Regions from separate parts of the Paracoccus sp. SJTW-4 genome, predicted to be linked through region 2. Evidence: riboswitches for the same ligand, from Rfam matches in the RefSeq annotation. Region 2 holds a riboswitch; each other region holds the start of a gene.
What was found. Region 2 has a riboswitch for cobalamin ahead of RSP45_RS01965 (DUF1636 family protein). Riboswitches for the same ligand answer to the same signal wherever they lie in the genome.
Positions count from the first base shown of each region.

Region 1: linked by a shared signal. The riboswitch ahead of RSP45_RS12280 (TonB-dependent receptor plug domain-containing protein) and the one ahead of RSP45_RS01965 (DUF1636 family protein) in region 2 are both predicted to bind cobalamin.
Region 3: linked by a shared signal. The riboswitch ahead of RSP45_RS00375 (TonB-dependent receptor plug domain-containing protein) and the one ahead of RSP45_RS01965 (DUF1636 family protein) in region 2 are both predicted to bind cobalamin.

Region 1 is NZ_CP136681.1:2,497,197-2,507,665, reverse strand. Features, by position in the region: gene RSP45_RS12290 (FecCD family ABC transporter permease) at 1-166, opposite strand, end outside; gene RSP45_RS12285 (ABC transporter substrate-binding protein) at 166-1,005, opposite strand; gene RSP45_RS12280 (TonB-dependent receptor plug domain-containing protein) at 999-2,918, opposite strand; cobalamin riboswitch at 3,050-3,254, opposite strand; gene RSP45_RS12275 (NnrS family protein) at 3,341-4,528, opposite strand; gene RSP45_RS12270 (ABC transporter ATP-binding protein) at 4,525-5,274, opposite strand; gene RSP45_RS12265 (ABC transporter permease) at 5,271-6,080, opposite strand; gene RSP45_RS12260 (ABC transporter substrate-binding protein) at 6,086-7,081, opposite strand; gene RSP45_RS12255 (hypothetical protein) at 7,177-7,809, opposite strand; gene RSP45_RS12250 (TonB-dependent receptor family protein) at 7,858-10,065, opposite strand; gene RSP45_RS12245 (NnrS family protein) at 10,364-10,469, shown strand, end outside.
Region 2 is NZ_CP136681.1:389,123-399,591, forward strand. Features, by position in the region: gene RSP45_RS01935 (histidine phosphatase family protein) at 1-146, shown strand, start outside; gene RSP45_RS01940 (propanediol utilization protein) at 149-931, shown strand; gene cbiB (adenosylcobinamide-phosphate synthase CbiB) at 928-1,854, shown strand; gene cobD (threonine-phosphate decarboxylase CobD) at 2,027-2,977, shown strand; gene RSP45_RS01955 (cobyric acid synthase) at 2,974-4,416, opposite strand; gene cobO (cob(I)yrinic acid a,c-diamide adenosyltransferase) at 4,673-5,287, opposite strand; cobalamin riboswitch at 5,319-5,521, shown strand; gene RSP45_RS01965 (DUF1636 family protein) at 5,609-5,968, shown strand; gene cobW (cobalamin biosynthesis protein CobW) at 5,969-7,024, shown strand; gene cobN (cobaltochelatase subunit CobN) at 7,024-10,236, shown strand; gene RSP45_RS01980 (precorrin-3B synthase) at 10,347-10,469, shown strand, end outside.
Region 3 is NZ_CP136681.1:77,618-88,086, forward strand. Features, by position in the region: gene RSP45_RS00375 (TonB-dependent receptor plug domain-containing protein) at 1-1,570, opposite strand, end outside; cobalamin riboswitch at 1,552-1,750, opposite strand; gene RSP45_RS00380 (CAP domain-containing protein) at 2,129-2,689, opposite strand; gene RSP45_RS00385 (acyl-CoA synthetase) at 2,885-4,765, shown strand; gene RSP45_RS00390 (DUF2945 domain-containing protein) at 4,855-5,064, shown strand; gene RSP45_RS00395 (DUF488 family protein) at 5,064-5,606, shown strand; partial or broken gene RSP45_RS00400 (ribbon-helix-helix domain-containing protein) at 5,687-5,959, shown strand; gene RSP45_RS00405 (VOC family protein) at 6,158-6,553, shown strand; gene RSP45_RS00410 (Twin-arginine translocation pathway signal) at 6,628-7,170, shown strand; gene RSP45_RS00415 (GMC family oxidoreductase) at 7,183-8,760, shown strand; gene RSP45_RS00420 (adenosylcobalamin-dependent ribonucleoside-diphosphate reductase) at 8,969-10,469, opposite strand, start outside.

The sequences.
Region 1 (10,469 bases), 1.2 Mb from region 2:
GCAGCCGGATTTCCTGCATGACCATGGCGATCAGGTCGTCCCCGCGCCCGAACAGCGCGGGAACCTCGTCGCGCGGGCCAAGCCCGGCGGGGCCGATCAGGACCGATCCCGCAAACAGCGCCAGCACCAGCGCCGACAGCGCGCCCAGCAGCAGCCGCTGGCTCATCATGACCCCTGCTCCAGCCCCAGCCGGGCGTCGCGCAGCCTTGCGATGGCGCCCAGCACCCGGGGGGTGCCGCAGACCCAGTCCTGATCGGCGATGCCGGTCTGGCCGGCACGTTCCGCCAAGGCCGCGACGGCGGGGTGGTCCAGCACCTCTTCCGCGCGCGAGCGGCCGGCGTAGCGCCGCCCCCGGATCAGCAGGTCGGGGTTGGCCAGCACCAGCTGCTCCAGCGCCAGCACGCCGCTGCCCGACAGCCCGGCATCGGCGGCGATATTGTGCAGCCCCGCTGCCTCGACGATGCGCCCGGCCAGGCTGTCGCGGCCCGAGGTGTAGCTGTTGGCATAGTAAAGCGCCGCGGTCGGGCGCTGGACGGGCGTATCCATCAGCGCCGCAAGCCCCTGGTCGAAAGCGGCGATCTGGGCCTCGGCCTCGGCCTCGCGCCCCAGCAATTCGCCCATCCGGCGCAGATTGCCGCGGATGCCGTCGAAATCGGCCTCGGGCGGAAAGATCGCCACCGGAACCCCCAGCCGCTGCAGCATCGCCACGGTGGCGCGGGTGGTATAGGCCCCGGCCAGCACCAGATCGGGCCGCAGGCGATAGATCTCCTCGGCCAGCCCGTGATTGGCGGGGTAGGCGCGCGCCTGTTCCACCATGGTCGAGGCCTGCGGGTCCTGCGCCAGATAGCTGACCGAGACCAGCTGTCCCGGCGCCGCCAGCAGCATCGCCAGCTGGTCGGTGCACAGGTTCATCGACACCACCCGCTGCGGCGGCGCGGCATGGGCCGCACCCCCAAGCCACAGGCCAAGCGCGATGCACCCGGCCCTGAGCAGCCGCCCTACCATTTCGCCTCGACCCCGACATAGGCGGTGCGGCCCTGGCCGTAATAGCCCCAGGCCTCGGAATATTCCTTGTCGAACAGGTTCACGATGCGGCCCTGCAGCCGGATCTCGTCGGTCAGGTCGTAATGCGCGGCCAGGTTGACGGTGGTGAAGCCGGGCAGCTTGCTGTTGGCCGGGCTGGGGGTGGTGTAGTCCCAGCCGAACCACTCCATGTCATAGGTGCCGCTGACATGGCGGATATCCACCGACGCCAGCCCGCGCCCTGCGGCGAAACCCTGGCTGGCGCGCAGGCCCAGCTGGTGGCGCGGCGCGCGCACGATCGGCAGGCCGTTGGCCTGGGCCGCGTCGACATAGGTATAGTCGGCGCCCAGCGACAGGCTGTCGGTCGCCTGCAGGCTCACGCCCAGCTCGAACCCCTTGCGGGTGCTGGTGCCGGGCGCGTTGACCGCGCTGTCGGCGGTGCCGGTGATCATGTCGTCGATCTTGCTTTGAAAGACCGCAAAGGAGGCCAGCCCGCGTCCACCCGCAAACCCCAGATCGGCACCCAGCTCATAGTTCATGCTGCGCGCGGGCTTCAGGTCGGGGTTCCCTTCCCAGACGCCGGGAACATTGCCGTATTGCTGGAACATGGTCGGGTTGACATGGGCGCGGCCGGCCGCGGCCCGCAGCCGCAGATCCTGCCCCGGCACCTGCCATGCCGTTGCAAGATTCCAGGTCGTCGCATCGCGGAACACGTCGTTGAACTCGCGCCGCACCCCGGCCTGCACCGAGACGCCATCGGCAAAGCGGCCCTGATATTCCAGCGCCAGCGCATGGGTGTCACGCTGATAGGTGCCGCCGGGGTTGTAGCTGGAACGATAGGTCTCGCGCTCGGTTTCGGCTGCAACGATCAGCTTCTGGTCGGCGCTGCTTGCGTCGCGGCCATCCAGCGCCAAGCTGCCGGTATAGCGCAGGCTGCGGCGGGTCGAGCGGTCGTCGGATGTGGCCACGCCCGCGTCGAAATGATCCAGCGTCTGGTTCATGCCCGACAACGCCAGCCGGCTGTGCAGCCTGCCGTCCAGCGCCGCGGCCTCGAGCCAGAGCGCGCCATAGCTTTCGCCCCGCTTCGCGGTCAGCGGCGCGTCCAGCTGATAGTCACGCGGATCATCCACTGGCGAGGTGGTGGTGTCGTAGCCGTAGTCCTGCCAGCTGCGGCGCAGGGTGAAGCCGGCGGTCACCTCGTCGGTCAGCGCGTAGGACCCGCCCAGCGCCGCGGTGGTGAGGTCGTTAAAATCCTTGTCGCCGCCGCTGCGGGAATCGTCGTCGCCGTCGATATTGCGGGCGGACAGCGAAAGGCTCAGCGCCCCGCGCTCGCTGCGCTGGCGGATGTAGGTCGAGGCCGCGCGCGTGCCCAGCCCCCCGACCTCGGCCGCGCCGCCGTAGGACAGGCCCGGCTTGCCCGCCTGGGTGGTGGTGATCGAGATCACCCCCGCGGCGGCGTTCGAGCCGTAGATCGTCGATTGCGGGCCGCGCAGCACCTCGATCCGGTCGATCTCCGCAAGGTCCATGCCGGTGAACAGATACGAGCCGCCGCTGGGCGAGTTCGCCTCGACCCCGTCGATCAGCACCAGCACGTGGCTGAACTCGCTGCCCCGGATGCGGACCTGCGTATAGCTGTCGCCGGTCGAGGTGACCGCCACCCCCGGCACCCGCCGCAGGGCATCCTGCACCGAGGTCACGCCGGCGGCGGCCATGTCCCCGGCCGTCAGCACGGTGTAGGAGCGGGCGTAGTTTTCCGCCGCGAGCGGCGTCAGCCCGCCGGAAATCACGATGGGGTCGAGGGTCAGCGTATCGGGCAGTCCCGCGTCCTGCGCGAGGACGGCCATCGGCGCAAGCGCCGCACAAAAAGCGATCCCTGGGATCTGGGGGCGGATCATGACATTGCCTTTCCCACGCAGGCGGCGCCTGCGGATTACAGATTGGCCGGCGGGAAAAAGGCGCACCTTCCCCGCAGACCGGTTGGGTGTCACCGCTGCGGGAGGCCGCTTTCCATGCGCGCCCCGCGCAGGAAATGGGTGATCGCTTGGGCAGGTCTCCTGGCTCGCGGGTCAGGGCTCGGGCCGGTCTTCCCGGGACATTGGGTCCCAGTGACATGGTCGGCCGTCGCTCGCCGCTTACAGTTGCGGGGGCAGCCGCGGCTTTGCCCTCAGGCGCACCGCAGTTCCCTTTTAATCCAGCGGCAAGCCGCCGGAACCAAAGCTGCCCCTGTCATGGCAAACCGTTCGGCAAAGTCAAGGCGATTGCGCGGGCCGATGGGCGCGGCTTGCTCGGGCCCCTGCCCCGGCCGTTGCGCCGGATTTCAGCCCGGCGGGGCGGGCGGCTCCAGCCGCCGGATCGCGGGCCAGTAGTCGGCCAGCCACAGCAGGAAACCCGCCGCCCACAGGACCACGGCCAGCAGGTGCAGCGGGCCGGGGGGCCAAGGGGCCAGCCCCATGTCCGGCAGCGCCCGCAGCAGCACCGCCGCGGCGGCCAGCGCGAACCCTGCCCGCGTGGCCAGGTTGAGGCCCAGCCCCTGCCCGGTATGGAACCGCCCCGCGATTGCCAGCACCGCCAGCACGCCGAGCCCCAGCCCGCCCATCAGCGCCAGATGCAGCGGCCCGGCCGCGGCCCAAGGGGCGCCCAGCCCGGCCGCGCCCAGTCCCAGAAGCCCCAGCCCGGCAAAGCCCGCGGCCCCCATCAGCACCATGATCTCGGCCCGCAGCGCCTCGGGGCCGACAAAGCCCTCGGCCATGCGGTCCATGAAGGCGGCGCCGGCGGCGATCCACAGGAAGCCGGCGACCGCGGGCGACAGGCCGGCGATCTCTGCGGCCAGCGCCAGCGCCACCAGCCCGGCCGCGAGATTGCGCCGCCCCGGATGCGGCCGGAACGGAGAGCTGCGCTCGGACGGGTCCAGCACGATATTGGTGATCGGGACGGTGATGCGCGACAGCGCCAGGCTCAGCAGGCCAAGGAAGGTCAGCCCGGCCAGCCGCAGCCACTCGGCCGCGGCCACGCCGTCGCCCGCCAGCATCGCCAGCCGCGCCATCATGCAGCCCACCGCCAGCGCGAACAGCCATGCGGCAAAGACCACGACGCGGGTGCTGCGCTGGCGGATGGTCAGCTGCAGAAGATAGGCGATCAGCAGCACCAGCCAGCCCATGTCGGCCAGCATCGCGGGCAGGACCAGCGCGTCGGCGCCGACCAGCCCCGCGACCCGCGCCGCCCCCCACAGCGCCGCCAGCACCCACAGCGCCCCGCCCCGCAGCCGCGGGGTGTCGGTCCATTCCGGCGCAGCCGTGGTCAGGAAACCCAGCAGCGCCGCGCCCCAGGCGCCGAACACCATCTCGTTCGCGTGCCAGACTCCGGGCGGGATGTTCCGCGCAAAGGGCAGGTCGAACCCCCACAGCGCCACCCATGCCAGCGGCCACAGCGCGGCGTAAAGCGCGGCGAGCGGGAAGAAGATGCGGAACCCCTCGTCCGAAAGGACGCGGTGCAGCGGTGTGGTCATGGTCGCAGCCGCTCGTCGGTGTCGTGGATACGGGCGAACAGCGGATCCTCGGTCAGGAACCGCTGGCGCAGGGCAAAGACGGCGGCATCGTCGCGACTGCCGGGGGCGCCGGGCAGGATGCGCGCGCCGGCGATGCCGCGCCCGTTCGCGTCCAGCACAAGGATGCGGTGGCTGATGCGGATCGCCTCGGACAGGTCGTGGGTGATGAACAGGGCGGCAAACCGGGCGCTGGCGGCGGCCGTTATCACCAGATCCTGCATCCGCCGCTTCAACGCCACGTCCAGCGCGGTGAAGGGCTCGTCGAAATAGATGAAGTCGGGGTCCGTCACCAGCGCGCGGGCGATAGCGGTGCGCTGGCGCATCCCCCCCGACAGTTCCGAGGGGTATTTGTCCAGATCCTCGGGCAGCAGCCCGGCGCGCAGCGCCGCCGCGCGGATCGCCCCGTCGCGGCCGCCCCGCCGCACCCCGGCCAGGCGCAGCGGAAAGCCGATATTGTCGCGCGCCGTCGCCCAGGGCATCAGCCGCGGGTCCTGGAACACCATCGTGTGCCGGTGATAGCGCCGGACCACCCGGCCCTCACCCGCATCGACCACCCCGGCGGCGATATGGGCGATGGTGGATTTCCCCGAACCCGAGGGGCCGACCAGCGCCACGATCTCGGCCGCGCCGATGCTCAGCGAGATCCCTTCGAGCACCTTGCGGCCGAAGAAGGAATGGCCGATGCGCTGCAGTTCCAGCACGGTCATCGCTTGACGCCCCAGGGCGCGGCGGCGTCGCGCCAGCGTTCCAGCTCCGACCGCAGCGGCCGGATCAGCACGTATTCCACCACGATCAGCGCCGCGACGGCCAGCCCGACCCAGGCCATCGCCTCGGCGATGTCCAGCATCGCCCGCGCCCGCGCCAGCGCGCCGCCGATGCCGCCGGCGTTGGCCAGCAGTTCCGCCATGATCGCGACCTTGAAGGACGACCCCAGCGCCAGGATCAGCGCCGGAAACAGCTGGGTCGAGATCTGCCGCGCCGCGACATGGGTAAAGCGGCGGATCGGCCCGGCGCCAAAGACCCGGGCCATGTCCTCGATCCCGCGGTCGCGCGTGGTCACCCCCTCGACCGCGCCGATGAAGACGACGGGGGTGGTCGAGACGAGGATCGTCATTGCCACCGTCCGGTCCGAGGCGCCGAACCAGATCATCGCCAGCACGATCCAGGCGATCGGCGGCACCCCCATCAGGACCGTCAGCACCGGCCGCGACAGCCGCAGCGTCGCCGGGGAATAGCCCGCCGCGACCCCGGCCGCGGTGCCGATCACCGCGCATAGCGCGAACCCGGCCAGCGCGCGGCGGGTGGTCAGGGCCAGCAGCTCGACGGCCGTGCCGTCATGCAGCAGCCGCCACCCCGCCGCCAGCGTGTCCAGCGGCGCGGGCAGGATGAAATCGCCGTAAGCCTCATGCCCCGCCTGCCACAGCCCCGCGATCAGGGCGAGCCCGGCCAGCCCGGCCCACCCCGACCACAGGAAGCGGCCGAACCGCGACAGGCGGTCCAGGGCAGAAGGCACCGGCCTCACAGCAGATAGAACCCGTCGTCGGGCAGCTGGCCGCCGATGATCGCGGGATCGCCCTTGGCCATCAGCGACAGCATCGATTCGACGGCGGGGCGGGCCTGACTGGCCGGGCGGGCGACCAGCCGCGAATGCGGGATCGACAGCGCCAGCACCGGCGCCGGCATCTCAAGCGCCGCGGTCGCGTCCGTGCCCGCGCGCACCGGATCGGCCAGCACGGCGGCGGTGGCGCGCTCAAGCACTTCCTGCAACTGCGGCAGCAGCTCGCGGCCCCGGTCCAGGAACGCCTGCGTCGCGGCCAGCCCGGCCTGCGGCAGCACCGGGGCGCCGCCGGTCTGCCGGCCCCATTCCTCTTGCAGGTCGATCACCCGTGCCAGATGCCGCCCGGAGGGGATGCCGCGCATGATGGCGACGGTCGAGGCCGGCTCGGACAGCAGCGCCGCGTCGATCTGGCCGGCCAGCAGCATCTGCGCGGCCTCGATCGGGCTGCCGACCGGCACCTGCTGCACGGCGTCCGACAGCCCCTGCGCCTCGAACAGCGCCCGCAGCACGAAATCCGGGGTGTCGTTGACGAAGGGCACGGCCAGCCGCTTGCCCTGCAACCCGGCCAGATCGGTGACCGAGCCTTCCTCGGCCACCACATGCAAGAGCCCGTCGGTCATGCTGTTGACCAGCCCGACCCCCATGCCGCGGTTGTAAAGATTGGCCGCGACCTGCACCGGCATCACCGACAGGTCGATGGTCCCCGAGGTCAGCCCGGCGCGCAGCTCGTCCGGGGTGCGCCAGGTGGACAGCGTCACCTGGGGCGCCAGCTCGGCCAGCATTCCGGCGGCGATGGCATGGGCCAGCACGATGCTGGGCGCGGCCGGCGGGCCGTAAAGCGCCAGCCGCGCCAGCGGCGCCGCGCGCAGGATCGAGGGCGTGGCGAAAGCCGTCGCCACCGCGGCCGCCCCGGCAAGGACCGAGCGGCGTGAGGGGCGGAAAGCGGTCGGGGACATGCGGGCCTCCTTGGGACTTGCATCGGGTCTCGGGGGGATGGTGCTGGCGAAGGCTGGCATTGATCCAGATGATCTATGGGCAGGAGGGCGGCGCTTCAAAGAGGGTCGTTGTCGCAGCGCCAGTCCGCGACATGGACCAGCGCCGGGTCGTCCGCCGCCGCCAGCATCCGCGCGATCCGGCGCTGCCACAGCGCGGCAAACCGGGCCAGCGCCGCGGCGTCGGCGGTGCCGTCCACCGCCTGCGGCATCAGCTCTCCGATCTCGGGGTCGTGGGGAATGCGGGTGCTGTCGATGTCCAGCACCACCCCCGCGCCGGTATCGCGCCGCCGTAGCGCCATGATGGCGTCGATGGGCGCGCCGAAGCGCAGCAGCCGGCGCCGCGCGAACCGCCGCGCAGGGCCGATGCCGCCGAAACCCGATTCCGCCGCCGCGCCGGTGACCAGCGTCGCGACCGAGGCGGTGACCCCGGTGGTGCCGTGGCTGGATCCGTCGCGCATGTGGACCTCGATCCCGCCGCGCTCGGGCAGGTCGTCGCCGTAAAGCCGGGCCAGCCCGGCCGCCACCATCAGCCAGGCCCCCGCGACCACCGGGCAGGAATGCCCGGCCAGCCGCACCGCATCGGCATAGCGATAGGTCATCACCCCACCCTCGGCACTGCCCAGAAACGCGGCCAGCGGGTCGCGCATCCGGATTTCCGGGGCGTCGTCGAAGAATGCGGGAAAGCTCATGTTGTCCTTACCTTGATCCGCGGGCGGGGCGCGGGCGATGAACCGCCGTCAGAACCGCAGCCTTGTGCCGACATGGATGGCCCGCCCCTCGCCCGGGATGAACGCCGCCTGCCCGGCCGTCGCCACGTCCACCACCAGCGTCGAGGCCGCATAGCGTTCGTCGAACAGGTTGGTGACGCGGGCGAACAGCACCGCACGGTCGTTCAGCGCGTAATCCGCGCCCAGATCGACCACCGCATAGGCATCGTTGAACTTCGTGTTCATGTTGTCGACCGGGGTTTCGTCGGGAATCCAGTGCAGCGTGCCGCCGACGGTCAGCTGCTCGGACGCCTGCCAGTCCAGCGCCGCGGTGATGAGATGGCGCGGCGCCCCGGCGATGCGGTTGTCGCCCCGCACCGGGTCGCCGTCAAAGCGGAAATCCTGCCAGGTCCAGGCCAGCCGCCCGCGCAGACGCTCGCCCAGATCGCCCGACAGCCCCAGCTCCAGCCCGGTGTGCCGCGTCCGGTCGGCGTTGACCGAGGCGAGCGTGGCGCCCGAGATGTCGCGCAGGGACAGCAGCTCGTTCCTGATCCGCGAGTGATAGGCGGTGGCGTCCCATTCCAGATTCTGCCAGCGCCCGCGCCAGCCCAGTTCCAGCGTGGTCGAGGTCTGCGCCTTCAGGTCGGGGGTGGCGAACATCGCTGCCGGGGCCCCGGGATCGGCGGGGTTGGGACGCCCCGGTCCGCTGTTCGGGGTGCCGCCCACCGTGCCCAGCAGGTCGTCATGGGTCGGCGGCTCGAACCCGCGCGAGATCGAGATCCAGGCGAACTGATCCTCGGCCGGTTGCCAGGACAGCGCCAGCGCCGGGGTGAAGCCGCTGTAGCTGCGGTCATAGCTGGTGTCCTGCGCCGCCACCGTGCCATTAGGCAGGGGCATACCAGGGTTCGCTGGGTTGTAGGCCACCGTCGGCCTTGTCGCCGCGCCCCAGCGGTCGTCGTTTTCCCGGTTGGCGTGGTTGAACGCGACCGAGGGCGACAGGGTGAACCCGCCCAGCGGCAGGTTCGCGCCGGCAAACAGCGACAGCGTGTCCGCGCGCAGCCGATTGTGGCCGAAGGCGGGGCCGCGGGTGCCGGACAGGTTGTGGTAATAGTCGCGGTCGGCCTCGCCCACCGACCAGTAAAGCCCGGTCTCGAACAGCGGCAGCTCGCCCTCGCCCATGCGGGAATAGCGCGCGGTCAGGGTGGCATCGGTGCCGTCGGTGTCGCGATAGCCGGCCGAGATCGGAAAGCGGAAACTGTCATCCGTCCGCGACAGGCTGAACCCCAGGTCATAGATGTTGTCGCCGTCTTCCAGCGTGGTGCGCGCGCCGGCAAGGGTCTGCGTGGTCGCCCGCCGGGGCAGGTCGCGCAGCACGTTCGGTCCCGGCTGCAATGGCGGTGTTCCGGGGATCGGCCCGGTATGGTTGCTGGTCGGATCGTTGCGGATCGCGTCCCAGGTCAGCGGCCCCGCCACGTCGAACCGCAGGTCGGTGTGGCTGAAGAACAGCCGCGTGGTCGCCTCGCCCATCTGCAGGGTGGCGTTGCCCCCGACCGACGAGCGGCGCGAGCTGTTGTAGTCGCGATACCCGTCCTTTTCGGAATGCTCGAACCGCAGCAGCGCGTCGCCCTGGTCGTTGACGACCCCGTAGCTTCCGGCAACATCCACCCGCCCGAAGCTGCCGGCGCCAAAGGACAGCCTTGTGCCCGGCGTGGTGGCTCCGGAAGCCGAGATGAAGTTCAGCGCGCCCCCCAGCACATTCGCGCCCAGCCGGTTGGCGGCGGCGCCGCGGAAGACCTCGATATCCCCGGCGGGGCCGGGGGTCGCCAACCCCACCACATAGGACCCGTCGGCCCGGTTCACCGGCATCCCGTCCTGCAGCACCAGCAGCCCGCGCTCGGTCGGGTTCTGTTGCAGCCCCGAGCCGCGGATCTGGATGCGGGGCTGGTCGTTGCCGCCGAAGAACTCCTGCACCACCACGCCGGGGGTTCCGGAAAGCGCGTCGGACAGGGTGGGGGCGGCTTCCTCGGCGGTGGGGGTCTCGCTGCGGTCGATCAGGGCCACGCCGCCGGGGGTGGCGCGGAACCGCGCGGCGGTGGCGTCGCCCTGGATCACCACCGGATCAAGCACGATCACCGAGCCGGGGGCGGCGGACTGCGCCAGGGCACCCGCCGCGTGAAACGTCATGAACGCGACTGTCCCCAGCAGGGAGATCCGCCTGGTCGTGCGGCTGTGGGCCATGGGCTGCAATCCTTTGCATCCGTTCCGGATAGTGCCGCCACGGCGGACGGCGGAATGTCGGGGAACCGGCTGGCGAAGGCTTGCGGCGATGCGTGCCGGGGCGAACCCTGCACGCATCGCAAAATTAACAGGACGCACGGAGATTTGAAATGGAAGATGTCGCCCGCGCGGCGCGCATCATTGTCGCAGGGCGCGCGGTCCGGGGCCTGCGGCCGGGGCCGGCAGGGCGGCGGAACTGGCGTTTCGGCGCGCCGCGTGGCAAGCGCGCAAGCGCCGCCGCCATGGTCAGGAGCGTCCCTTGCCCCGCCCGTTCGCCGATCTCTGGCTGATGCCGCACCGGCCGTTCCTGCTGGCGGCCGCGGCATGGGCGGCGGTGGCGATCCTGTGGTGGCAATGGGGCGCAG
Region 2 (10,469 bases):
ATGCCGGCACGGTGCGGGCGGGGTTGGCGCGGGCGATCGGCGGCGCCGGGGCGGCGCTGGCGTTCCGCGTGGCGCCCCTGTCGCTGACGGTGATCGACGCGGCGCCCTCGGGCTGGTCGGTCGCCTGCGTGAACCTGTCGGTGTGAGCATGGCGCGGTCGCGGGTCCGGGTGGCGGGGCATTTTGGCGAACTGTTGCAGGGGCGGCTGGGGCCGGAGGGGCCGGTGGTGCTGCTGACGCTGCCATGCCCGGCGCTGGGGGTGCGGGCGGTGCGGGTCGCGGCGGGCGCGGCTTTGTCGCTGCGCGGCGGGCTCATTTCGCCTGCGCGGGCGCGGCGGTTCCTTGGTGGGTTGCGGCTGCCGCTGCGGGGCTGCGTGGCGCTGTTCCCCGAGGCGGTGCCGGGGGGCGGCGCGGGCATGTCCACCGCGGCGCTGGTGGCGCTGGCGCGGCTGGCGGGATGGCGGGGCGACCCGCTGCGGCTGGCGCTGGCCTGTATCGCGGCCGAAGGGGCCTCGGACCCGCTGATGCTGCCCGAGGGGGCGGTGCTCTGGGCCTCTCGCGAGGGGCGGGTGGTGCGGGCGATGGCGCCGCTGGAGCCTTGTGAGATCGTCGGCGGATTTGTGGGGCCACCGCGGCGCACCGATCCGGGCAAGGAGGATTTCGCGGATATCTCGGATCTGGTGGCGGGCTGGCGGGGGGATCTGCGGGTACAGGCGGCGCTGGCGGCGGAATCGGCGGCGCGTCGCTGGGGTGAGGCGCCGGCAGCGGTGCTGGCGCATGAATTGAGAGCGTTGGGCTGGGTTGCGGCGCATACCGGCTCGGCGCAGGGGCTGATCTTTGCGCCGGGGAGTGTGCCCGTGGGCGCCGGGGCGGCGCTGCGCGCGGCCGGGTTTGCCGGGGTACTGCGGTTTCGGGCGGGGGTCGGCGCATGAGCCTGGTGGCGATGCTGGTTGCGCTGGGGATCGAGGCGGTGCTGGGCTGGCCCGCTGCGCTTTATCGCCGCTGCGGACATCCGGTCACCTGGCTTGGCGCGCTGATCGCGGCGCTGGACCGGCGCTGGAACTGTGGGCGTCGGCGCCGGCTGAAGGGCGCGGCGGCGGCGGGGCTGGTGATCCTGCTGGCGGGCGCGGTGGGGGCGCTGGTGCAGGCGGCGCTGCCCGCCGGCGTCTGGGGCGCGGTGCTGGCGGGGGTGATCGCCTGGCCACTGATCGCGGCGCGGTCGTTGCACGACCATGTGGCGGCGGTGGCGCGGCCGCTGGCGTCGGGCGATCTGGAGGGCGCGCGGGCGGCGGTGGCGATGATCGTCGGCCGCGACCCCGCGGCGCTGGACGAGGCCGGCGTGGCGCGGGCGGCGCTGGAGAGCCTGGCCGAGAATGCCTCGGACGGGGTGATCGCGCCGCTGTTCTGGGGGGCGGTGGCGGGACTGCCTGGGATCGCGGCCTACAAGGCGGCCAACACGCTGGATTCGATGATCGGCCACCGCACCGCGCGGCACGAGGAGTTCGGCTGGGCGGCGGCGCGGATCGACGATGTGGCGAACCTGATCCCGGCGCGGCTGACGGCGCTGCTGATCGCGCTTGCGGGCGGGCGGTTCGCGGCGGCGTGGCGGGTGATGCGCCGCGATGCGCGGCACCACCGTTCGCCCAACGGCGGCTGGCCCGAGGCCGCGATGGCGGGGGCGCTGGGGGTGCGGCTGTCGGGGCCGCGGATCTATGCGGACCGGGTGGCGGCCGAGCCGTGGCTGAATGCTGGCGCGGCTGATCCGGGCGCGAGCGAGCTGCGGCGCGGGCTGGCGGTCTATCGGGGGGCGGTGGCGCTGGCGGCGGTGGTGCTTGCGGTGGTGGCGGTGGTTTGAGATGGCGCGGACCGGGGGCCATTGCCGTGGGGTTCCTCGCTGAAAACGGTCCACCGGACCATCGGCGGGAAAACGGCCTCGGGGCTGTTTTCTGGTCCGCCTCCTGTTCCGGGCGCTCGCAAGCCCCGGATTTTGGACAAGGAAGAACGGGGATGTCTGGACAAGGATGATGATGCGGGATCACGGGGGCAATCTGGACGCGGCGCGGGGGCGCTATGGCGACGGGGAGTGGATCGACCTCTCGACCGGGATCAACCGGGTGCCCTATCCGCTGCCCGCGATCCCGGCCACGGCGTGGCAGGCGCTGCCGGATCGCGCGGCAATGGCGGGGCTGATCCGGGCAGCGCAGGCGGCCTATGCAACCGGGGCGGCGGTGCTGCCGGTGGCGGGGGCGCAGGCGGCGATCCAGATGATCCCGCGGGCGTTTCCCGTGGGCCTCGCCCGGGTGCTGGGGCCGACCTACAACGAACACGCGGGGGCGCTGCGCGCGGCGGGCTGGCGGGTCGAGGAGGTGGGCGAGCTCTCCGCGCTGGCCGGGGCTGATCTGGCGGTGGTTGTCAATCCGAACAACCCGGACGGGAGTTGTCATGCGCCCGAGGCGCTGCGGCGTCTGGCGGGGCAGGTCGGGCGGCTGGTGGTGGACGAAAGCTTCGCCGACCCGGTGCCGGAACTGTCGCTGGCGCCCGCGCCGGGGCGGGCGCTGGTACTGCGCTCGTTCGGCAAGTTCTACGGGCTGGCCGGGGTGCGGCTAGGATTCGTGCTGGGGGACGAGGCCGCGATTGCCGCGCTGGCGGCGCTGGCGGGGCCGTGGCCGGTGTCGGGGCCGGCGATCGCCATCGGCTGCGCGGCGCTGGCGGATCGGGACTGGGCGGCGGAGAGTGTTGCGCGATTGCAGGACGACGCCCGGCGGCTGGATGGGCTGGCGGCAGGCGCGGGCTGGCGGCTGGTCGGCGGCGGGCATCTGTTTCGCCTGTATGACACGCCGGATGCGGCGGCGGCGCAGGAGCTGCTGGGCCGGCACCATATCTGGTCGCGGATCTTTCCGTGGCATCGGCGCTGGCTGCGGCTGGGGCTGCCAGCGCCGGGCGAGTGGGCCCGGGTCGAGGCGGCGCTGCGCCCCTAGCGCGCCAGCGCCAGCAGGCCGTCCACGTCCAGATGCGCCTCGAGATGATCGGCGAGGGCGTCGAGCGCCTGTTCCACGCCGGCCTCGTAATCGAGGCTCGAGGGCGCGGCGCCCAGCCGGGAAAGGAAAGCGCGGCGGAAATCGTTGCTGGCAAAGGCGCCGTGCAGATAGCTGCCCATGATGCGGCCGTTGGCCGAGGTGGCGCCCTCGGGCTGGCCGCCAATCAGCGCAAAGGGGCGGGCGCAGTCGGGGCCGGTGCTGCGGCCGAGGTGGATCTCATAGCCGCGGATCGGCTGGCCGGTGGCTTCATGGGTGCCCTCGACCAGCGCCAGGCGCTTGTCGGCGGTCATTTCGGTCGCGAGATCCAGCAGGCCGAGGCCCGGGGTCTCGCCGGCCGGACCCTCGACGCCCGCTGGGTCGCGGATCACCTGGCCGAGCATCTGGAAGCCGCCGCAGAGCCCCAGCACATGGCCGCCGCGCCGGACATGGGCGGCAAGGTCGATGTCCCAGCCCTGCGCGCGCAGGAACGCCAGATCGGCGCGGGTGGACTTGCTGCCGGGCAGGATCACCAGCGCGGCGTCACCCGGGATGGGCTGGCCGGCGCGCAGCAGGGTCAGCCGCACCCCCGGCTCGGCCGCGAGCGGGTCGAGATCGTCGAAATTGGCGATGCGGGAAAACCCCAGCGCCACCACATGCAGCCCCTCGCCGCTGCCGGTGGGCAGGTCCAGCGCATCCTCGGCCGGCAGAAGATGCGCCAGCGGGAACCACGGCAGCACCCCGTAGCCGCGCCAGCCGGTGCGCGATTCGATCAGCCGGTAGCCGTCGTCGAAGAGGCTGGGATCGCCGCGGAACTTGTTGACCAGAAAGCCGGAAATCATCGCGGCGTCTTCCGGTTCGATCACCGCCTGGGTGCCGACGATCTGCGCGATCACGCCGCCGCGGTCGATGTCGCCGGCCAGCACCACCGGCACCTTACCGGCGCGGGCAAAGCCCATGTTGGCGATGTCGCGGGGGCGCAGGTTGACCTCGGCCGGGCTGCCGGCGCCCTCGACGATGACCAGATCATGCGCGGCAGACAGGCGGCGGAAACTGTCCAGGACCCGGGGCAGCAGCGAGGTCTTGAGCGCCGAATATTCCCCCGCCCGCACCGTCGCGGCCAACCGCCCCTGTACGATCACCTGGCAGCCGGTTTCGGATTCGGGCTTGAGCAGCACCGGGTTCATGTCGACCAGCGGTGCGATTCCGCAGGCGCGGGCCTGCAATGCCTGCGCGCGCCCGATCTCGCCCCCGTCGGCGGTGACGGCGGCGTTGTTGGACATGTTCTGCGGCTTGAAGGGCGCGACTGACAGCCCGCGCCTGCGTGCCGCACGGCAGAGCCCGGCGACCAGCATCGACTTGCCGACGTTCGAGCCGGTGCCCTGGATCATCAACGCCGGCATCAGGGGGCAGCCCCGTGCTTGGGTGTGCCGCCGGGGCCTCCGGCGGGGATATTTGGACCACGCTGAAAGAAGGGGTTGCACCCTGCCTTGGGCCGGCGGACCGGGGAAGACAGGGTGCTTTCACCGTGGACGGTCATCGGCGTCCCCGCCTGTACCGTGCATCCCTTGGACCATGAAACGCTGAAGATTCGGTTAACGGCTCTTTCATCGTGGCGAAAATATCCCGGGGTCCGGGGCGGCGCCCCGGTCCGGCGCATCAGAACTCGACCCCCGGCTGCGCCTTGATGCCGCCGCGGAAGGGGTGTTTCACCAGCGTCATCTCGGTCACCAGATCGGCCAGCTCGACCAGCTCGGGGGCAGCGTTGCGGCCGGTCAGGCAGACATGGGTCAGCGCGGGTTTTTCGTCGCGCAGGAAATCCAGCACCTCGTCCAGCGGCAGATAGCCGTAGCGCAGCGCGATGTTGATCTCGTCCAGCAGCACGAAGCGGATTGCGGGGTCGCGGATCAGCTCCTTGGCCTTGTCCCAGCCGGCACGGGCGGCGGCGATGTCGCGGGTCTTGTCCTGGGTTTCCCAGGTGAAGCCCTCGCCCATCGCGTGGAACTGGCACAGGTCGGCGAAATGCGTGGTCAGCAGGCGGCGTTCGCCCGTGTCCCAGGCGCCCTTGATGAACTGCACCACTGCGCAGGGCATCCCATGCGCCACGCAGCGCAGGATCATCCCGAAGCCCGAGGACGACTTGCCCTTGCCCGGGCCGGTGTGAACGATGATCAGGCCCTTTTCGCCCTCTTTCCCCGCCATGATCCTGTCGCGGGCGGCTTTCTTCCGGGCCATCTTTTCGGCGTGGCGATCGTGGTCGGTGGTGCTGTCCATCGGCTGTCCCTTGACATCGGGGGTGCGCCCGCGGCAGTTGGGCGGTGTCGGTTCCTGTCTATGACAGGCGAAGAGGGAATGATCTAGGGCCCCGGCCCGAAGTTCAGCCGCCCCCGCGACCGTGACCGGAGAGGTCGTCCAAGCCACTGGCATTCGTGCCGGGAAGGCGGGCGACCGGGGCCGCAAGGCCCGGCTCCGCAAGCCGGGAGACCTGCCGACACGGTTATGTTTCGGGCGGACGGGGTGTTCCGCGGCCGAGGTGTGTCGCGCCTGCCGGCCGTCCCCTTGCGTCATTGCCCCGTCCCTGAGGATGGGCGCGCGATGACGGTTACGCTGCATGTCTGCACCACCTGCCGGGCCGGTCTGCCGGTGGCCGAGGGCGAAAAGACCCCCGGCACCAGGCTGCTGGCGGCGCTGGCGCTGCACCCCCAGCTGCCGCCGGGGCTGCGGGTGGTGGGGGTGGCGTGCCTCTCGGCCTGCGACAACGGTTGCGCGGTGGCGCTGACCGGGCCGGGGCGCTGGTCCTATGTCTATGGCCGCCTGTCCCCCGACGATGCCTCCGACATCCTTGCCGGCGCCCGCGCCTATGCCGCCGCCCCCGACGGGCTGTCGCCCTGGCGCGAGCGGCCGGTGATCTTCCGCAAGCAGTCGCTTGCCCGCATCCCCCCGATGGAGAGCTGAATGTCCGATCTTGCCAAGACCCCCGTCACCGTCATCACCGGCTTTCTCGGCTCGGGGAAGACCACGCTGATCCGGCATCTGATGCAGAACCCGCAGGGTCGCCGGCTGGCGGTGCTGGTCAATGAATTCGGCACCGTCGGCGTCGATGGCGACATCCTGCGCGATTGCGCCGATGAGAACTGCCCGGCGGGTAATATCGTGGAGCTCGCCAACGGCTGCATCTGCTGCACCGTCGCCGACGACTTCATCCCGACCATCGAGGCGCTGCTGTCGCGCGAGCCCCGTCCCGATCACATCCTGATCGAGACCTCGGGGCTGGCGCTGCCCAAGCCGCTGCTCAAGGCCTTCGACTGGCCCGAGATCCGTTCGCGCATCACCGTGGACGGGGTGGTGGCGCTGGCGGATGCCGAGGCGGTGGCCGCAGGCCGCTTTGCCCCCGACCCCGAGGCGGTCGAGGCGCAGCGGGCGGCCGACGACAGCCTGGACCACGAGACGCCGCTTTCCGAGGTATTCGAGGACCAGATCGCTTGCGCCGACCTGATCCTGCTGACCAAGGCCGACCTGGCCGGCAAGGCCGGTCTGGCCGCCGCGCGCGCGGCGATCGCGGCCGAGGCGCCGCGCCCGGTCCCGATGCTGGCGGTGACCGACGGGGCGGTGGACCCGCGGGTGGTGCTGGGGCTGAACGCTGCCGCCGAGGACGACCTTGCCGCCCGCCCCAGCCACCATGACGGCGCCGACGACCATGAACACGACGATTTCGCCAGCGCCGTGATCGCGCTGCCCGAGATCGCCGAGGCGGCCGCGCTGGCCGAGGCGGTGGCGGCGCTGGGGCGCGACCACAAGGTGCTGCGGGTCAAGGGCCATGTCGCCGTCGCCGGCAAGCCGATGCGGCTGCTGGTGCAGGCGGTGGGGGCGCGGGTGCGCCAGCAGTTCGACCGCCCCTGGGGCGAGGCCCCGCGGCAGTCGCGGCTGGTGGTGATCGCGGAACGCGGCGATCTGGATCCCGCCGCCATCGCCGCGCATCTGGGCGGCTCGGTCGAGGCCTCCGACCTCTGATGCATGTGGTCTTTCGCGAAAGCCACGGGCTCGAGGAAACCGCGGCCCCCTATGACCCCGGCCAGACGCCGGCGGACATAGTGGTGCTGTCGTTTTCCGACAGCGACCTGGGGGCTTTCGCGGAAGGCTGGCGGGGGAGGGACGGGCCGCGGCCGTCGCTGCGGTTGCAGAACCTGGTGGCGCTGCGCCATCCGGTGTCGGTCGATAGCTATCTGGACAACACCCTGTCGGGGGCGCGGGCCATCCTGATCCGGCTGCTGGGGGGCGAAAGCTACTGGGCTTACGGGCTGGCCAGCGTGCAGGATCTGGCGCGCAGGCGCGGGATTGCGCTGGCGGTGCTGCCGGTGGACGGGCGCCAGGATCCGGCGCTGGCGGCGGCCTCGACGGTGGCGCCGGCGCTGCTGTCGCGGCTGACGGCGCTGTGCGACATGGGCGGGGCCGCGGCGGCAGGGGCGGCGCTGACGGAACTCGGCCGCGCCTGCGGGCTGGCGCTGCCGATGCCGGGGCCGGTGGGCGAGCTGCCCGCCTGCGGCTGGTGGAGCCCCGAGGCCGGCGTGACCGCCCGCCCCGAGGGGGTCGGCCCCTGGGCGGTGGTGGTGTTCTATCGCAGCTATCTGGCCGCTGCCGATATCGACCCGGTGGCGGCGATGATTGATGCCCTGCGGGCGCGGGGGTTCCGGGCGGCGGGGCTGTTTGCGCCGTCGCTGAAGGGGGCCTCGGCGGCGTGGGTGGAGCGCGAGCTGCGCGCCCTGTCCCCCGCCGCCATCGTCAACGCCACCGCGTTTTCCGCGCGCGAAAGGGGCGTGTCGCCGCTGGATGCGCCGGGGTGCCCGGTGCATCAGCTGGCGCTGTCCACCGCCCGCCGGCGGGATTGGGAAGGCGCGGCGCGGGGGCTGTCGCCCGCCGATCTGGCGATGCATGTGGTGCTGCCCGAGGTGGACGGCCGCATCCTTGCCGGGGTGGTCAGCTTCAAGCAGCCGACGCGGCGCGACGAGGCCCTGCAATATTCCCGCTTTGTCCACCGCGCTGATCCGCAGCTGGTTGACGCCGCTGCCGACCGTGTGGCGGCGTGGCACCGGCTGGGAACGGTGCCGGCGGCGCAGCGGAAACTGGCGCTGGTGCTGTCCACCTATCCCGGCCGTCCCGACCAGATCGCCCATGCGGTGGGGCTGGATGCGCTGGCCTCGGCCGATGCGATGCTGCGGCTGCTGGGGGATCGCGGCTGGACCTGCGCGCCGGGGGCGGCGCTCGCGCCGTCGCTGCGGGAGACCATCCGCTGGCCGCTGTCCGAGTATCTGCGGGCGCTGGCCTTGCTGCCGCAGCCCCTGCGCGATGATCTGGCGGCCTCCTGGGGCGCACCGGAGACCGACCCGGCGGTTGCGGGCGGCGCCTTCCATTTCGCCGCCGTCCGCCGCGGCAACGCCTTGGTTGCCTTGCAGCCCGAGCGCGGGCAGCCGCAGCTGCGCGAGGATGATTACCACGACCTGACCCGCACCCCCCGCCATCACTACGTCGCCTTTTACCTGTGGCTGCGCTCGCAGGGGCTGCACGCGCTGGTGCATGTCGGTGCGCATGGGACGCTCGAGTGGCTGCCGGGCAAGGCGGTCGCGCTGGGGCCGGAATGCTGGCCGCAGGCGCTGCTGGGCGAGCTGCCGGTGATCTATCCCTTTATCGTCAACGACCCCGGCGAGGCCGCGCAGGCCAAGCGCCGCCTCGGCGCGGTGACGCTGGGCCATGTGCCGCCGCCGCTGCTGCAGTCCGCGCTGCCCGAGGCGCTGGCGGGGCTCGAGCGGCTGCTGGACGAATACGCGACCGCCGACGGGCTGGACCCCTCGCGCCGCACCCGGCTGATCGCGACGATCCGGCAGGCGGCGCAGGCGGCGGGGGTCGAAGATGACCTGGCGATCCCCGCCGGTGCCTCGGCCGCCGAGGCGATCCCGCGCATCGACCGCTTCGTCTGCGATCTCAAGGAAAGCCGCTTCGGCGACGGGCTGCATGTCTATGGCGCGGCGGCGGGCGAGGCCGAGGGGCTGCTGGCGGCGCTGGACGGGCGGCGGGTCGAGCCGGGGCCCTCGGGCTCGCCCGCGCGGGGGCGCGGCGACGTGCTGCCCACCGGGCGCAACCTGTTTGCGGTCGATCCCCGCGCGGTGCCGACGCGCGCCGCCCATGCGCAGGGGGTGAAGCTGGCCGAGGAATTGCTGCGCGCGCATCTGCAGGATCACGGCGACTGGCCGCGCGGGCTGGTGGTGGATCTGTGGGGCTCGGCCTCGATGCGCACGGCGGGGGAAGAATTCGCGATGGCGCTGCATCTGGCCGGGCTGGCGCCGGTCTGGGACGGCGCCACCGGCCGCGTCACCGGGGTCGAGGTGGTGCCGCTGGCGCTGCTGGGGCGGCCGCGCATCGACGTGACGCTGCGGGTTTCCGGGCTGTTTCGCGACATCTTCCCCGGGCTGGCGGGGCTGTTCGAACTGGGCGCCGAGGCGCTGGCCGCGCGCGAGGAAACCGCCGCCGACAACCCCTATCTGTCCCGCGCGCCGCGGGTGTTCGGGCCACGGCCGGGGTCCTATGGGCTGGGCATGGGCGACCTGAGTGCCGATCTGTCCGACGCGGGCCGGCAGGCGGCGGGGCTGGCCTGGCTGGCGGGCTCGGAATGGGTGGTCGACGGGGCCGAGGGGCGGCGCGACCGCGCGGCGCTGGAATCGCGGCTGGCCGGGGCGGATGCGGTGGTGCATGTGCAGGATCTGGCGGAAACCGACCTGCTGATGGCCCCCGATTTCGCCGCGCATCAGGCCGGCGTGCTGGCGGCGCGGGCGGCGCTTGGCCTGCCCGAGGCGGCGGCCTGGCATCTGGACAGCAGCCGGGTCGAGGCGCCGCGCGCCCGCCCCCTGGGGGCCGAGATCGCCCGCGTGGTCCGCGCCCGCGCCGCCAATCCCGACTGGGCCGCCGGGATGATGCGCCACGGCTTCCGCGGCGGCGCCGAGATCGCCGCCACGCTGGACAACCTCGCGGCCTTTGCGCAGCTGACCCGTTCCGTGCCTAGGCATCTGTTCGATCTCTACCACGAGGCCACGCTGGGGCGCGACGAGGTGGTGGCGTTCCTCGATGCCGAGAACCCGCAGGCGCTGGCCATGCTGCGCGCGCGTTTCGACGCGCTGCGCGCGGCCGGGCTGTGGCGGGGGCTGCGCAACTCGACGGGGGGTGAGCGGCTGTGAGCGTGGTCACTGGGGGCGTTGCCCCCGTCTCCTGCGGAGACTCCCCCGGGGTATTTGGGCCAGAAAGAAGTCCCATCGTGCAGGGCTGGTGCCCGGGGGCGTTGCGGCCGATGGCGTCGGGCGACGGGCTGGTGGTGCGGGTGCGGCCGCCGGGCGGGCGGCTGACGCAGGTGCAGGCTGCGGAGCTGGCGGCGCTGGCGGGCGCGCATGGCAGCGGGGTGATCGATCTGTCC
Region 3 (10,469 bases), 310 kb from region 2:
ACAGCGTGGCGCCAATAGTGCCCTGGCCACCCGCAATGCCCAGATCGGCGCCGATCTCATAGCCCAGACTGGTTTCTGGTGTCAGGTCGGGGTTGCCACGATAGTCACCCGAATATCCGAACTGCTGAAACATGTCCGGGTTGACCGTCGCGCGCCCGACGGCGCTGCGCAGCCGCAGGTCGCCATCCGGTAGTTGCCAGGATGCCGCCACGTTCCACGAGGTCGCGTCGTGGAACACATCGTTCAGATCGCGGCGCAACCCGGCCTGGATGCTGGTGCCATTGTCGAACATCCCCTGATATTCAAGGGCGACCGACGTCATGTCGCGTTCGTAATCTCCAGAGCCATAAGAAGAATAGTTGACATAGGTTTCCCGCTGTTTCCCAATTGCAAAGTTCAGCTTTTGTGCAGCGTTGCGGGCAAGGGGCCCGTCGATGGCCCATGTTCCAGTGTAGCGCAGGGAACGCCGGCGCGAAGCGTCACCATAATCCGGCGCGCTTTCGCGGAAATGGTCCGTATCCTGGTTCATCCCGGACAAGGTCAGGCGATTCAGCAGCCTGCCGGCCATCGCTTCGGCCTCGGTCCAGAGCGAGCCATAGGTCTCATCTCGGTCTGCGGTCAGGTCGGCGTCAATGACATAGTCGTCGGGATTGTTGTCTTCGGCCGATACGGCTTCATCATACCCATATTTCTGCCAACTCCGGCGTAGCGTGAAGCCGGTGGTAATGCCGTCCCCAAGCTCGTAGGAGCCGTCGAGGACCACCGTCTCGCGGTCGTTGAAATCACGGTCGCCGCCGGGGGTCCGTGAGGTGTCATCGCCATCGGTATGTCGGGCTGCGGCGGATAAGCTGAGACTGCCGCGAGCGCCTGCCGCGCGGACAAAGACATTGGCGGCGCGGGTGTTCTGCCCCCCGAATTCTACGCCTGCGCCATAGCTCAGTCCCGGTGCTTCGGCGCGCCTGGTCGTAATCGAGATCACCCCCGAGGTGGCATTGGGACCGTGGATTGCCGATTGCGGGCCGCGCAGGATCTCGATCCGCTCGATATCCGCGGCCAGCATACCGCTGAAGCCATAGTCGCCGCTACCAGGGGAATTGGCTTCCACGCCGTCGATCAGCACCAGCACATGATTGGATTCGCCACCCCGGATGCGAATGCCAGTCAATGTCTCGCCGGTCGAGGCCACGGAAACTCCCGGCACGCTACGCAGTGCGTCCTGCACCGTAGCAAGGCCGCGTGTCTCGATCTCCTCGCCGGTCAGGACGGTATGGGCGCGGGCAAATCCATCGGCGGCAAAGGGAGTCAATCCCCCCGACAGGATGATCGGGTCCAGCAGGATCGGCTCCTGCGCCCGCGCGGGGGCGGCGGTGGTCAGCGCAAGCGCCAGCGGTGCGGCGGTCAGGCCAAGGCGGCGGAAGGGTTCGGACATGGCGGTCCCCGGGTCGGGCGGCGGCGGTGGCGGCCGCGGATTGGAATCGGTCCGGGGGAAGCCCCGCAGACAGTGCTGGTTCACCGCTGCGGCTGGCCGCTTCGCTGGCGCGCCCCGCACCATCGAAAGGGTGATGTCCAAGCAGGTCTCCTGGCTTGCGGGTCAAGGCGGGCGCCGGCCTTCCCGGGGCTGCGGCCCCAGTGGCTCAGTTCGGCGCCGCTCTCCGCGCACAGTTGCGGGGGCAGCTACGGTTCCGGCCCGGGGGCCGTCCGTATTCCCTTTCAATCCGGCGAGGCCGGAACTTGGACAGCGGCAGATAGGCCGGAAGCCGGGCTTGCGTCAATGACCCGCGGCGCGGAGGGGGGCAGAACGGCCCCCACCCCCTGCGGCGGACGAATGGTGCGTGGCGAGCAGGCGCGAGGGCGGAAGCGGGCGGGGGAAGCAACCCAACCGGCCGGAGATCGGAGGCGGATGTATCCGCGCGGCGGGATCGGGTGCGAGGCCGCTTGGAAGGTAAGCGGCGGGGGGCGAGAAAGAAACAGTGCGGCCCCGGCGGCAGGGGACACGCGCGTGTGGCAGGACGCGGCCAGTCCGAAACCCCCTGAGCAGGTGCAACATGATGACGTATGGCCGCGCAGCGACCCAGGGCGCGCCGCGGGGCAGGCGGGAATCAGCCCCTCCCCGCAGGCCCAGGGACCCTTAGCGGCCCCGGGGCGCGGCGTAGATCGCGGCCCAGAACATGGTGCGGCCATCGGCCGCAACTGCGCGGCCGATGCCGAAATCCGTCGCCTGCGGCAGCATGATGTTGCGAAGATGCCCGTCCGAGCCGTTCCAGGCGTGCAGCACCTGTTCCAGGCTGAAGGGCCCGGCGGCGATGTTCTCGGCGGTGATGGCGGGCTTGTAGCCCACCCCCTTGACCCGCTGCGACGGGCCCTTGCTGGCAGAGCCGCGATGCGCCATCTGCCCGCGCATCGCCATGTCGCAGGCGTGGCGGGCCGCGGCCTCGGCCAGCTTGGGGTTGGGGCGCAGCGGCTGCAGCCCGGCGGCGGCGCGGCGGGCGCTGGTCACCTGTGCGGCGGCCTTGTTCTCGGCGGCGGCGGTGGCGAAGCACTGCGCCTGCCCGGGGGCGGCGGCCTGCACCAGGATGTCACCCGACACCTGCCGGATCCAGGCCGGGCGCGGGATTGCCGGTTCCGCCTGCATCACCGCGGGAAGCGCGATCATCACCCCTGCGACGATCAGCGAAATCAGCTTGTCCATGTCGGTCTTTGTCCAGAGCCACTTCCGTAAAGAACAACCAGAAGGAGTGGCGCCCTGACAAGCTTCAAGTAATTAAACTTGTTAACACCCCGCTGGTTGACGCCGCGTTCCGGCAGTCTTTCGCCTTGGATAACTTGCCCAACAGGCAGAACTCGGCGCATCCTTTCGGGAATGCGCCAACAAGGGGGGAAACGGATGTCGCGCTTTGCCAGCATTGCCGATCGGGACCGTATCGAGGCCGAGATGCCCTATGCCGAGCGGCCCTTGCCAAAGACGATCTATGCGTTCCTCAGCCGCACCCGCGCGCTGCACCCGCAGCGCCCGGCGCTGGGGTTCCAGCTGCTCTCGGACCCGAAAAGCCGCAAATGCGAGCTGAACTGGACCGAGTTCCACGAGCGCGTCACCGAAGCCGCGAACCTGTTTCGGTCGCTGGGGGTGAGGCCGGGGGACACGGTCGCCTATCTGCTGCCCAACTGCCTGGAAACGCCGACGGTGCTGCTGGCCGGGGCGACCGCGGGGATCGTCAACCCGATCAACCCGCTGCTCGAGCCCGAGCAGATCGCCAGCATCCTGCGCGAAAGCAACGCCAAGGTGCTGGTGACGCTGAAATCCATGCCCAAGACCGATGTCGCGCAAAAGGCCGCGGCGGCGCTGGAAATGGCGCCCTGCGTGCAGACCGTGCTCGAGGTCGATCTCGCGCGCTATCTGAGCGGGGTCAAGCGGCTGCTGGTGGGGCTGCTGCGCCCGCGCGTCAAGGCGCGCCACAAGGCCAGGGTGCTGAACTTCGAGGCCGCGGTCTCGGCCCAGCCCCATGACCGGCTGACCTTCGACGACCCGGCCGAGGACCGCATCGCCGCCTATTTCCACACCGGCGGCACCACCGGGATGCCCAAGATCGCGCAGCACAAATATTCGGGCATGATCTACAACGGCTTTCTGGGCGGCGAGCTGCTGTTCGACGAAACCGACGTGCTGATGTGCCCGCTGCCGCTGTTCCACGTCTTTGCCGCCTATCCGGTGCTGATGTCCTGCATCCAGTCCGGCGCGCAGATGGTGATGCCGACCCCGGCCGGCTATCGCGGCGACGGGGTGATCGGCAATTTCTGGAAGCTGATCGAGCGCTGGCACGCCACCTTCCTGATCACCGTGCCCACCGCCATCGCCGCGCTGATGCAGCGCAAGGTCGATGCCGACGTCTCCAGCCTGCGCACGGCGATTTCGGGCTCGGCCGCGCTGCCGGTCGAGCTCTACAACCGCTTCAAGGCCGCTACCGGGGTCGAGATCGCCGAGGGCTACGGCCTGACCGAGGTCACCTGCCTGGTCAGCTGCAACCCGGTGGACGGGCTGAAGAAGGTGGGTTCTGTCGGGATCCCGCTGCCCTATACCACCGTGCGCATCCTGCGCCGGGTGAACGGCGATTATCAGGACTGCGCCACCGACGAGATCGGCGAGATCTGCGTGGCCAACCCCGGCGTCTTCGAGGGCTCGACCTATACCGAGATCGACAAGAACCGCGACCTGTTCGCCGAGGGGCGGTTCCTGCGCACCGGCGACCTGGGCCGGATCGACGCCGACGGCTATCTGTGGATCACCGGCCGCGCCAAGGACCTGATCATCCGCGGCGGCCACAACATCGACCCCGCCGAGATCGAAGAGGGGATGCTGTCGCACCCCGATCTGGTGGGCGCCGCCGCCATCGGCCAGCCCGACTCCTTTGCGGGCGAGCTGCCCTGCGTCTATGTGCAGCTGCGCGAGGGGGCCGAGGTCACGGTCGAGGCGCTGGCCGCCCATGCCCGCGAGCATATCCACGAACGCGCCGCCATCCCCAAGCATATCGAGATCCTGCCCGAGCTGCCGGTCACCGCGGTGGGCAAGGTGTTCAAGCCGGCGCTGCGGCGGCTGGCCATCGCCCGGGTGCTGGACCACGCGCTGCGCAACACCGGCGCCAGCGTCGCCGAGGTGGTCGAGGATCGCAAGCGCGGCCTGACCGCCCGCATCGCCCGCGGTCCCGGCACCGACGAGGCCGCGGTGCGCGCCAAGCTGGACACCTACACCGTGCCCTGGGACTGGGCCTGAAGAACCGGGGCTGAAGAACTGGCCTGTGAACGGAGCCCCGCACGGAACCCCGGCCGCGGGCCGGCATTGAGCCCTTGGTGGAGGGCGACATGGCAGAATTTTCCGTCGGCGATCACGTCAGCTGGAACTCCGAGGCCGGGCGCGTGTCCGGCCGGATCCTCAAGGTCCATCACCAGGATTTCGACTACAAGGGTCACCGCCGCCGGGCTTCGCGCGACGACCCGCAATACGAGATCAAAAGCGACAAGACCGACCATATCGCCGCCCACAAGGGGGGCGCGCTGACCAGGATCGGCTGATGGTGGCGCAGTTCACCACCATCGGCCATTCCAACCGCAGCCTGGACGATTTCACCCGGATGCTGCGCGAGGCCGGGGTGGCGATGGTGATCGACGTGCGCAGCTTTCCCCGCTCGCGTGCCAATCCGCAGTTCAACATCGACCACCTGCCCGACGCGCTGGCCGAGCTGCAGATCGCCTATCTGCACTGCCCGGCGCTGGGCGGACGCCGCGCCCTGCAACCCGGGGTGCCCGAGGACCTGAACGCGATGTGGCGGCTGCGCAGCTTCCACAACTATGCCGATTACGCGCTGGGCGGCCGCTTTGCCGAGGCGCTGGACCACGTCCTGCGGCTGGGTCGCGACCGCCGGCTGGCGCTGATGTGTTCCGAGGCGGTCTGGTGGCGCTGCCACCGGCGCATCATCACCGACCACCTGCTGCTGAACGGCCATCCGGTCGACCACCTGATGGACCTCGGGCAGATCACCCCGGCCTCGCCCACCCCCGGGGCCGAACGCACCCCCGACGGCAAGGTGGTCTATCCGCGGCGCCCGGGCCGTTGACGGCACAAAAACCGGCCCCGCCCGGTGGCCAGAGCCGTGCGGCGTGCTACTCTGGCCCCGAGTCGTGGGGGAACGATGCCATGTGCGAAATCTTTGCGCGGCAGGATCCGCGCCGTTACCAGCCGGTGACGCGCAAGCTGCGGTTGAACGGGCAAAGCACCTCGATCCGGCTGGAGCGGGCGTTCTGGGACATCCTCGACCGGATCGCGGCCGAAGAGGGGCGGACCACGCCCGGCTTCCTGTCGGCGCTGCAGTCCGAGGTGCTGGAACAGGGCGGAGAGCCGGCGAACTTCACCTCGCTTCTGCGCTGCGCCTGTCTGGTGCAGCTGGAATTGCAGGGCAGCGGCGGCGCCCGGATGCGCGACGCGGCCCGGCGGGTGGCAGGGATTGCGCCGGCCGCTCAGCCCGGGGCCCGGCCCGGCACGCAGACCGGCCCGCAGACGGCCCCGCAGGACGCCGCGATGGAAATCGCCGCGTCGTAGGATGATGCTACCCGCCGGCGCCGAACCCGTCCCACAGTCCGGGGGAAGGGACGATGGAAGGATGCCGGCATGGCCAAGATGATTCACTCGATGATCCGGGTGCTGGACGAGGCGCGCTCGGTCGCGTTCTACGACGCGGCCTTCGGCCTCAAGGTGGCCGAGCGGCTGGATTTCGACAGCTTCACCCTCGTGTATCTATCGAACGCCGAAACCGGCTTCGAGCTGGAACTGACCATCAACAAGGGCCGCGAGGAACCCTATGAGCTGGGCAACGGCTACGGGCATCTGGCGGTCTCGGTCGAGGACGTGGACTCCGAACACGCGCGGCTGACCGCGCTGGGGCTCAACCCCCGCAAGCTGGTCGATTTCGCCCCGGGCGGCACGGTGCTGGCCCGGTTCTTCTTCATCCAGGACCCCGACGGCTACGAGATCGAGGTCCTGCGCCGCGGCGGCCGCTACCTGTAGCGGCCCCGCGCAAGACCGGCAGCCAGCCCGCGGGGAACGGAGCGCGGGCGGCCACCAATTCAGGGAGGACTGACATGAACGACACTGCGATTTCCCCCTCTGGCCCTGCGGTCAGGGGGCTGACCCGGCGCGGCCTGCTGGCACGCGGGTTTGCGGCGGGGGCGGCGCTGGTGGTGGGCGCGGGCTTCGTCGCCGCGCACGACGCGGCCTGGGCGCTGGAAACCACGGCGCTGAAGCCGGAAACCATGGCGACGCTGATCCAGATGGCGCGCGACATCTATCCGCATGACCGCATCGCCGACCGTTTCTATGCCATCGCCGTCAAGGGCTACGATTCTCCCGACAGCGCCGCGATGATCGAACAGGGCGTCGCCGCCCTGAACCAGCTGGCGCAAAGCCGCGGCTTTGACAGCTACCTTGCCGCAGGGTGGGAGGCCGACCGCGTCGAGATGCTGCGCATGATCGAGCACGGCCCCTTCTTCCAGACCATCCGCGCCGGGCTGGTGACCGGGCTTTACAACCAGAAAGAGGTCTGGCCGGTCTTCGGCTACGAAGGCGAAAGCTTTTCCAAGGGCGGCTACATCGACCGCGGCTTCAACGACATCGACTGGCTGTAAGGGGGGAACGACATGGTGGACGTGGCAAGATTCGACCATGACGACGCCTCGGTCGTCGTCATCGTGGGCACGGGATCGGGCGGCGGCGTGCTGGCCAACGAGCTGGCGCAGAAAGGCGTCAAGGTCGTGGCGTTGGAAGCCGGCGGGCGCTACCTGCCCGAGGATTACATCAACGACGAATGGGACAGTTTCGCGCAGCTGAGCTGGGGCGACATGCGCACCACCTCGGGCGACTGGCGGGTGTCGCGCGATTTCGCCAACCTGCCGGCGTGGATCGTCAAGGCGGTGGGCGGCACCTCGATCCACTGGGCCGGCGCCTCGCTGCGGTTCCAGGAACACGAGTTCAAGGCGCGCACGACCTATGGAAACGTGGACGGGGCCAATCTGCTGGACTGGCCGATCACCCTGTCCGAGCTGGAACCCTATTACGACCGCGCCGAAAAGAAGCTGGGGGTGACGCGCACCAACGACTGGCCGGGGCTGCCGGGCAACAACAACTATCTGGTGCTGGAAAAGGGCGCCAAGGCGGTCGGCTACAGCAAGGTCTCGACCGGGCATATGGCCATCAACTCGATCGAATATGACGAACGCCCGGCCTGCCAGCAGACGGGTTTCTGCTTTCAGGGCTGCAAGTTCGGGGCGAAATGGTCGTCGGCTTATACCGACATCCCGCGCGGCGAGGCGACCGGCAATCTGGAAGTGCGCGACCGCTGCCATGCGACCAGGATCGAGCATGACGATGACGGCCGAGTGACCGGCGTGCGCTATATCGATGCCGACGGGACCGAACAGTTCCAGCAGGCGCGGATCGTGGCGGTGGCGGGCAATTCGATCGAAAGCCCGCGGCTGCTGCTGGCGTCGGCGTCCGAGCGGTTCCCCGACGGGCTGGCCAACAGCTCGGGGCAGGTGGGGCGCAACTACATGCGGCACATGACCGGCTCGGTCTACGGCATCTTCGAGCGCCCGGTCAGGATGTGGCGCGGCACCACCATGGCCGGCATCGTCCAGGACGAGGCCCATCATGACCCCGCCCGCGGCTTCGTCGGCGGATATGAGCTGGAAACCCTGTCGCTGGGCATCCCCTTCATGGCCGCCTTCATGGACCCGGGCGGCTGGGGCCGCGCCTTCACCTCGGCCATGGAGGGCTACGAGAACATGGCCGGCATGTGGATCGTGGGCGAGGACCTGCCGCAGGAAACCAACCGCGTCACCCTGAACCGCAATTCGCTGGACCAGTACGGCCTGCCGGTGCCCGACGTGCATTACACCGACCATCCCAACGATGTGGCGATGCGCAACCACGCCTATGCGGTGGGCGAGCGGATCTATCGCGCCGCCGGGGCCACGCGGGTGCTGCCGACGCCACCATACCCCTCGACCCACAATCTGGGGACGAACCGCATGTCGGAAAACCCGCGCGACGGGGTGGTGAACACATGGGGCCAGTCGCATGACGTGCCCAATCTGTTCGTGTCGGACGGGTCGGTGTTCACCACCTCGGCGGCGGAAAACCCGACGCTGACCATCGTCGCGCTGGCGATCCGCCAAGCCGAGTTCATCGCCGCCGAGATGGAGAAGGGGGCGATCTGAGCTGTCGCGCAAGTGAAACGGGGCGTGCCTGGCACGCCCTGTTCGGATCAACCTGCAGAAGTTTCGCGGGTTGCCCTGTGCCGGCAACACGCTGGACCTGTCGTCCACGAGGCACGGCAGCTTCAGCCGCCGCGCAATCCGGGCCTGTCGCCCCCGCCCGATCGCCGGGCAGCGTGGCCGCCCAGGCGTTGTTCAATAATCCCCCCACTCACCCGCAGCGGGAATGGCCGCAGCTGGGGCAGGTCAGGCAGCCCTCGATCATCCGCATCCCGGGCACGCCGCAGGCGGGGCATGAAGGGCCGGCGGCGATGGCCGCGCCCCCGGCCACCGGGTCGGTCTTGGGGGCGGCGCCCTCGCCGGACAGGAAGCCGATGGCGATCATGTGGCGCTCGATCACCCCGCCGATGGCGGCGAGGATCGAGGGGACGTAGCGCCCCTCCATCCAGGCGCCGCCGCGGGGGTCGAACACGGCCTTCAGCTCCTCGACCACGAAGCTGACGTCGCCGCCGCGGCGGAACACCGCGGAAATCATCCGGGTCAGCGCCACGGTCCAGGCGTAATGCTCCATGTTCTTCGAGTTGATGAACACCTCGAACGGGCGGCGGCGCCCGGCTTCCTCGATGTCGTTGACGGTGATGTAGATGGCGTGCTCGCTGCCGGGGAACTTCAGCTTGTAGGTGGCGCCGTCCAGGGCGACGGGGCGGTCCATCGGCTCGGCCAGCAGCTCGGGCGCGGCCGGTGCGGGGGCGGGCTTGTCAACCGACAGCACGGACCCCGTGACCTCGTTCGGGCGATAGGTGGTGCAGCCCTTGCAGCCCTGATCCCAGGCGGCCAGATACACGTCCTTGAACGCCTCGAAGGAAATATCCACCGGGCAGTTGATGGTCTTGGAAATCGAGCTGTCGACCCATTCCTGCGCCGCCGCCTGCATGGCGACGTGGTCCAGCGGGTCCAGCACCTGCGCGTCCACGAACCAGTCGGGGAAGGGTGCGGCGCCCATGCGCTCGCGCCACAGCTGCGCGGCGTAGTCCACGACCTCTTCCTCGGTGCGGGTGCCGTCCTTCTGCAGCACCTTGCGGGTGTAGCTGTGGGCGAACACCGGCTCGATCCCGGAACTGACGTTGCCAGCGTAAAGGCTGATGGTACCGGTGGGTGCCACGCTGGTCAGCAGCGCGTTGCGGATGCCGTGGGTGCGCACGGCCTCGCGCACATCGGCGTCCATCTTCTGCATGAAGCCCGAGGCCAGATAGCGTTCCGCATCAAACAGCGGGAAGGCACCCTTTTCGCGGGCGAGCTCGACGCTGGCCAGATAGGCGGCGCGGGCGATGCGGTGCATCCACTGCCTTGTGGCCTCGGCCGCGGCCGGGGCGCCATAGCGCAGCCCGACCATCATCAGCGCATCGGCCAGCCCCGTGACCCCCAGCCCGATGCGGCGCTTGGCCTGCGCCTCGGCCGCCTGCTCGGGCAGCGGAAAGCGCGAGGCATCGACCACATTGTCCATCATCCGCACCGCGGTCGCCACCAGCTCGTCCAGCGCATCAAGGTCCATCCCGGCCTCGGGGCCGAAGGGATCGCGGATCAGCCGCGCCAGGTTGACCGAGCCCAGCAGACAGGCGCCATAGGGCGGCAGCGGCTGTTCCCCGCAGGGGTTCGTGGCTGCGATTTCCTCGGCATAGCCCAGGTTGTTCATCTGGTTGATGCGGTCGATG